DNA from 2 places in the Ferrimonas lipolytica genome. Region 2 is predicted to be linked to the other one. Evidence: predicted binding sites of a transcription regulator. Region 2 holds the regulator's gene; the other holds the start of a gene.

Region 1 (3,666 bases), 1.1 Mb from region 2:
AAGCTTCGAATCCTCGCTAATACCTCAAGCAGCGACCACCTTTACAATAAGCCTGCATTTATGCGGGCTTTTTTGTACCTAAAATCCAAGCATCGAATCCTCGCTAATGCCTCAAGCAGCGACCACTTTTACAATAAGCCTGCATTTATGCGGGCTTTTTTGTACCTAAAATCCAAGCATCGAATCCTCGCTAATACCTCAAGCAGCGACCACCTTTACAATAAGCCTGCATTTATGCGGGCTTTGGGAAGCAGCATCCTCATTACCGATTGCTGCCAACACAGTTAAAGCAGCCACTAAGCGACCTGCAGACACAAACAGCAAAGCACAGCCGCCTTAGCTCTTACACCGCATTGGAGTAGTTAAGCGAAGCGTTTTGGACGGCGACCTAAGGCAAAGGGGGATTCCAAAGGGGGCGAAGCTCCCGCCTAAGGCATACAAGAGTGTGCCGTCGCCACCGCGACACAGCACCGTTGAAACCCACCAGCGATGATCGCCACAGGTTTAAGACAAACCTTACTAGTTCAAAGTATGGGGCAAACACTCGCAATTGGGCCCATAGCATCTACGCTTAGTCGGCACGACTATCCAACTGCAAGGAGCCCATTAATGCCGATCCGTAACCACGCCCTAACGAAAGAGTTTCCGGAATACCTCGAAAAAATCAAAAACCTCCGCTTAAACGACCTTCCCTTTCGCGAAGCATGCGATGAATACAACGAGCTCGACAAGCAGATCCGTCAACTGGAACTAAAAGATATTCCAACCGAGGATCAGCACTTTAGTCGAATGAGGTTTCACCGCGCTCACCTGAAAGACAAGCTTTATCAAATTCTGCGCAGTGATAAGAGCGCGAACTTTTATCCCTGAGCGACAGCGATTCGACGTTCAGTTAACGCCGTAGCTTGGCCACCGTTAGCCGCTAGGTTTTCAACAATGGCGTTCATCGCTAACCATTTATCACCGCACCAATCTGGCGCCAACAGCTCTGGTGGCCGAGCATAGGCGCTAACGCGGTGAAAAACGACTTCCGCTGGGGTGCGACGAATAAGATCGCAGGCGGTGCTAACGTACTTGTCGAGATCCCACAAAGGTAAGCGATCCGCCCGCCACTGCTTAGCCATGGTGCTGTTTTCAACAACGTGTAGCGGGTGCAACTTAATGCCATCAACTCCCGCGTCTAACACCAGATCCAACGTTTGCTGAGCGTGCTCCGGCGTCTCGCCTGGTAGCCCCAAGATTAAGTGAGTACAAACCTTGATACCCAAGGCGCGAGCGCGCACAACCGTATCTCGGTAAGCTTCAAAATCATGGCCACGGTTAATCTTCTTTAAGGTGCTGGCATGAGCCGTCTGCAGGCCAAGCTCCAACCACACTTCCATTCCCTCTTGCTGATAGCTCACTAACAACTCAAGCACGTCATCTGGCACACAGTCTGGGCGGGTACCTACGCACAAACCGACAATGTCAGACACGTCCATCGCTTGTTGGTATTTGTCTTTCAGTACCGCGTACTCATCGTAGGTCGAGGTATAAGCCTGAAAGTAAGCCATATAGCGCTTTTCTTTGCTGCCACGGCGCTGCTTACCCATCGCCAGTTGCTCAGCAACACTGGCCTTACTGCCGTGCTCTGCGCTAAAGGAAGAAACATTACAAAAAGTGCATCCGCCCAAGCCTAAACTGCCGTCACGATTGGGGCAGGTAAAGGCGGCGTCGATGGTCAGTTTGTGGATCTTGCTGCCATAGCGCTGCTTCATGTAGGTGCCCAGGGTGTGAACGTGTTTATCAAGGCCCATTAAACTCTCCGGCGGATTAAAAATCGCGCAACCTTAGCAGATGCAAGCGCAACACTCGCCGATCTAGATCACAGAGGAAGATAACAAGCCCTTATTAGCCGATAACGTGGAGGCACTATTGCGGTGCAATCTTAGGAAATAATGGTGCAGAGTTAACCACATCACTGCTAACCGCAAATGATTAAAAGTACAATGAAAGGCTGATTTTATGCAGCTATGGCGTACTTTTTTTGCCCTGCCGTCATTTCTGCTCCATGTCAAGTTATCGCCGTATGTATGTTACCGCTAAGTTAAAATAAAGGTTAACCCGAGTTGACCAGAATCAGAGCGCAAAGTAGCTTGATCAGGTTAACTGCATAACTATGTAGCAGCATCACCGCAATAGAATTAGAAGCAGGCGGAGGAATGTCATGAGCCTTTTACATCCACAGTTCGAAAAAGAAAATTGTGGCTTCGGCTTGATCGCCCATATGGAAGGCGACAGCAGTCATCGAGTAGTCCGCACCGCTATTTTGGCGCTGGACCGATTACAACATCGTGGCGCCATTGGCGCCGACGGGAAAACCGGCGATGGTTGTGGCCTGTTGATGGCAAAACCGCACGAATTTTTTAGCCACATTGCCGAAGAGAACAACTGGCGCCTGTCGAGCAAATACGCTGTCGGCATGCTCATGCTCAGTCACGATCCAGTTCGCCAAGCTCACGCCAAAAACGCTATTAAAGTTGAGCTGGCAAAAGAAACCCTATCGGTACTAGGCTGGCGCGATGTGCCTACCAATCAAGACGTATTGGGAGAGATCGCTGCCAACGATGTGCCAGCAATGGTGCAGGTGTTTATTAACGCTCCCGTGGGTTGGCGTAACAAGGATCTGGAACGTCGCCTCTATATGGCCCGCCGCCGGATCGAAAAGGCCCTAGCCGACGACAACGACTTCTATATCTCTAGCCTGTCTGGCAGTGCGGTGGTGTATAAGGGTCTAACCCTGCCTAAGGATCTACCGGAATTTTACCCAGATCTTGCCGATCTACGGATGACCAGTGCCATCTGTCTGTTCCATCAGCGCTTCTCCACCAACACCCAGCCACGCTGGCAGCTCGCCCAACCATTCCGTTACTTGGCACACAATGGTGAAATCAACACCATCGCTGGTAACCGCCAATGGGCACTGGCTCGCCAATATAAATTTGTATCGCCGCTGATCCCAGATCTGCAAGACGCCGCGCCATTTGTAAACCAATCTGGTTCTGACTCCTCCAGCCTCGATAACATGCTAGAGCTGCTGCTAGCCGGTGGCATGGATATCAAACGCGCCATGCGTTTGTTGATCCCACCAGCATGGCAATCTAACCCAGAGATGGACGACGATCTCAAAGCGTTCTACGACTTTAACTCGATGCACATGGAACCGTGGGACGGTCCTGCTGGGGTCGTGCTCACCAACGGCCGTCACGCCGCCTGTGCTGTCGATCGCAACGGCTTGCGCCCTGCCCGCTATACCATCACTAAAGATCGCATCTTAACCCTCTCCTCTGAAGTAGGGATCTGGGATTACCAGCCCGACGAAGTGGTCGAAAAAGGCCGTGTTGGCCCCGGTGAACTACTGGTACTAGATACCTACACCGGCAAGCTGCAAACCTCATTTGAGATCGACCAAGATCTGAAGAACCGCCACCCATATGCCGAATGGATGAAGGTTAACTCCCGTCGCATGGTTTGTGGCCAAAAGCTGCCAGTGGAGTCTGCCGGTTCACCAGAGTTACCGTTGGAAACCCTAGCCCAATACCAAAAGCTGTTTAACATCAGCCGCGAAGAGCTGCGTGAGATCCTATGGCCGTTAGCTGAAGGCGGCGCCGAAGCGATTGGCTCAAT
Region 2 (3,666 bases):
TACCCGCCTGCCCACCAAGGGAAGCTACTGTTGAGACCACAGCAACTTAACCTAGTAGCCGATGATGATGGCAGCGGCATTGTTACCGCGCGTAACTTCAGCGGTACCTATTGCGATTATCAGGTTGAGGTAGGTCCGATTAGCCTAGCAGTGCGTTCGGAACGGTTAGATCTAGCTCAAGGAGCTAAGGTTGCAGTGTCTGCTTTACCTCACGCGTTGATTTTATTGTAATTGATGTTGGTTTTAGCGTTATCCTACTTGCTTGATTGCGGCTCAGTGAGCAAACTATTGCCAGTTGAATTTTGAAGGATAAGACAATGCCGAGAGAGCAGGGTGGGATCTGTGCAGAGGGTAATCTGCATGGGTTATATATGATGTTTAATGCCTACGAAGGAGCTGAGTTGGCATTGCCAGGAGTATTAGCTGGATTAGCGTCATGGCTGCAAAGCTCTGCTGATCGCAATGCTGATTGTGCCTTTAATGGTTTTGTTGCCGTTGGTGCTAACTATTGGGATACCTTGTACCCAAACCAGCGTCCGCCATTGCTTAATCCGTTCCCACAATATTCAGCTGAAGATCGGCACACTCCAAGCCAGCCGGTTGATCTGTTTATCCACCTGCGCAGCGACCGCCTCGACTTTAACCATGTCGTGGCGCAAGAAGTGTGTCGTCGTTTGGTTGGCTTTGCTGAATTGGTCGAGGAGGTGCGTAGTTTCCGTTACCTTGATAACCGTGACTTTACCGGTTTTGTTGATGGCACTGAAAACCCTACAGGCAGCCATCGGCGTGAGGTTGCCTTAGTCGCCGAAGGTGAGTTTGCTGGTGGTAGTTACGTTCATACCCAGCGTTACGTACACAATATGGCGCAGTGGCAACAACAATCGATAAAGACTCAAGAAGATACCATCGGTCGCACCAAGGTTGATAACGTTGAGTATCCATCAGCAGCCAAGCCTGCTTACTGTCATATTAAGCGTACCAATCTTAAAGATGAACACGGCAAAGGCATGGAGATTTTACGTCAAAGCATGCCTTACGGTGATATGAAGGAGCAGGGACTGTTCTTTATCAGCTGTTGTTATACCCCGGTACACTTTGAGAAGCAGTTGCATTCGATGGTTGTCGGTGATGGCCACGGCCACCACGATCACTTGCTGAACTATACACAAGCGGTAACGGGGGCTTCATTTTTTGCACCGTCGCTCGACTTTTTAGAGCAAGCTGCGAATCTATAAGCTGCCACAAAAAACGCCTGACTTAATCGTTAGGCGTTTTTGTATCTAGCGACTTAACTGGTAGAGGCTAATCGACGTAATTGAACAGTTCTTTGATCATCGCTAAGGTTGGCTCTAATTGAGCGTGGCTGGTTGGAGCGATGAAGATGGTATCGTCGCCTGCGATGGTGCCTAAAATCCCCTCAGCTTTACCCATGGAGTCCAACAGACGAGCAATCAATTGGGCGGCGCCTGGACTAGCGTGAACGACGATCATGCTGCCGTTATGATCAACATCTAATACTAGATTACGAAGCTGTGCATTCGCCGTTGGTACCCCAAGCTCTGCAGGTAAGCAGTACACCATCTCTTGCTTAGCGTTACGAGTGCGTACTGCCCCAAACTTGCTAAGCATCCGCGATACCTTGGACTGGTTAATATTGCTGAACCCTTCCCCTTGCAGTGCGGTAACGATCTCGCCTTGTGAGCCAAATCGCTCCTCTTTCAAGATCGATTTGAATACTCGTACTAGTTCGTCTTGCTGATGGCCTGTCTTCATAAGTGCTTTAATACAACAAAGTTAGCTTTTAAGGAGGGTTAGGTTGCATAAATAGTGCTTATAAAGCAAGAGTGATTCATATATACGGCATAAAAATTCATCATTACGTATTATCTACAGCCATTTTTGCTGCCATTGACAGTATTGATACCAGTCATTGCGAAACGTCTTACCTTTGGGTATTGTGGGCGCCAATAGAGTGATGTCTATCACATTTTCATGGAAAGATGGAGACAACGATGAAAGTTGCAGTATTGGGTGCCGCAGGTGGCATTGGTCAGGCCTTAGCCCTGTTGTTGAAACTGAACCTGCCTGCTGGCAGTAAATTGGCATTGTATGACATTGCGCCAGTAACCCCGGGCGTAGCAAAAGACATTAGCCACATACCTACCGATGTGGAAGCAACCGGCTTTGCCGGCGAAGACCCAAGCCCAGCGCTTGAGGGAGCTGACGTAGTACTGATCTCAGCGGGTGTTGCCCGTAAGCCAGGTATGGACCGTTCTGATCTGTTCAATATTAATGCCGGTATTATTCGGAACCTAACCGCTAAGGTCGCTGCAGTAGCTCCAACAGCGTGTATCGGCATTATCACCAATCCAGTAAACACTACAGTGGCGATTGCTGCTGAAGTGCTAAAAGAAGCGGGTGTTTACGACAAGAATAAATTGTTCGGCGTAACCACGTTGGATGTGATCCGCAGTGAAACCTTTATTGCTGAAGCAAAAGGCTTGAACGTTGCAGATGTTAAGCTAAATGTAATTGGTGGCCATAGCGGTGTGACTATCTTGCCACTGCTGTCCCAAGTTAAGGGCGTTGAGTTTAGCGCTGAGGAAATTGCCAGCCTGACTCACCGTATCCAGAACGCCGGAACAGAAGTAGTAGAAGCTAAAGCCGGTGGCGGTTCTGCCACATTGTCGATGGCGCAAGCGGCTTGTCGCTTTGGTTTAGCGGTTGTTCGAGGTTTACAAGGTGAGCAGGGCGTAATTGAGTGCGCTTACGTTGAAGGCGCAGGTGAACACGCTCGTTTCTTTGCTCAGCCGATTGAACTTGGTACCGCGGGTGTTAAAGCCATTTTGCCGTACGGTGGCCTCAGTGCTTTCGAGCAAGATGCACTGACCGGCATGCTCGAGACTCTTAAGGGTGATATTCACATTGGTGAAGAGTTCGTTAAGTAATAATGCTCTTTGCTAGTGCTAACAAACCGACGCTGATGCGTCGGTTTTTTTATGCTTTGATGTTGCCAATGCGCCGAGCCAATCACATTCTTCGCCACTGCGATATCGTCAACTGTATGCCAATTCAATTGGAGCCTATGAAACGCTGGACTTGGTGTTGATATGCACTTAGGTCTGCTACTGGGGTTGGCAGGCGAGGGTATAAGTCAGGGGGGAACTGCTAATTTCTGGCGCAGCAATCGGCATGATGATGCTGTTGTCGGTATTGGTTATTCGTGAGTAGCTTAGTGTTGGGCGATGCTAGTGATAGCCAAGGCATTGCCCGAGCGTTTCAGTTGAGTGAGCTAGCGGGTGCATTCGTAGGGTTGGTAATAACAGTTCATTTATTACTGCCGTTGCTCAGCTCGTACTAACGACACTCTTTTCTCGGCGCTAGATACAACAACACGCCTACAGCGGTAGGCGTGTTGGTAAGCTAGGCGAAACGCCGCGGATTAGCTTTGGCTTTTCACTGTGACGAACTCAGGGTACGCATCAATACCACAATCTGATGCATCCATGCCGTTGTACTCTTCCTCTTCGGTAACACGGATCCCCATGGAGTATTTAAGCGCTACCCATACTACGAAGCTGGTGCTAAATACCCAAGCGAAGATGATGGCAGCACCCAGTAGCTGGCCGCCAAAGGTGGCGTCGGCATTGGATACTGGTACTGCTA

Evidence for each region. The regulator ArgR, encoded in region 2, controls arginine synthesis, uptake and breakdown. The targets are predictions, from matches to a motif close to ANTGAATANNTATTCANT.
Region 1: the regulator ArgR is predicted to act here: its motif matches at 2,148-2,165, upstream of gltB (glutamate synthase large subunit).

The regions. Positions count from the first base shown of each region.
Region 1 is NZ_CP051180.1:4,123,510-4,127,175, reverse strand. Features, by position in the region: gene HER31_RS18715 (HP1242/YdcH family protein) at 610-870, shown strand; gene mnmL (tRNA modification radical SAM protein MnmL/YtqA) at 861-1,796, opposite strand; gene gltB (glutamate synthase large subunit) at 2,207-3,666, shown strand, end outside.
Region 2 is NZ_CP051180.1:2,988,847-2,992,512, reverse strand. Features, by position in the region: gene HER31_RS13705 (ABC transporter ATP-binding protein) at 1-231, shown strand, start outside; gene HER31_RS13700 (Dyp-type peroxidase) at 318-1,235, shown strand; gene argR (transcriptional regulator ArgR) at 1,303-1,773, opposite strand; gene mdh (malate dehydrogenase) at 2,013-2,948, shown strand; gene HER31_RS13685 (ammonium transporter) at 3,443-3,666, opposite strand, start outside.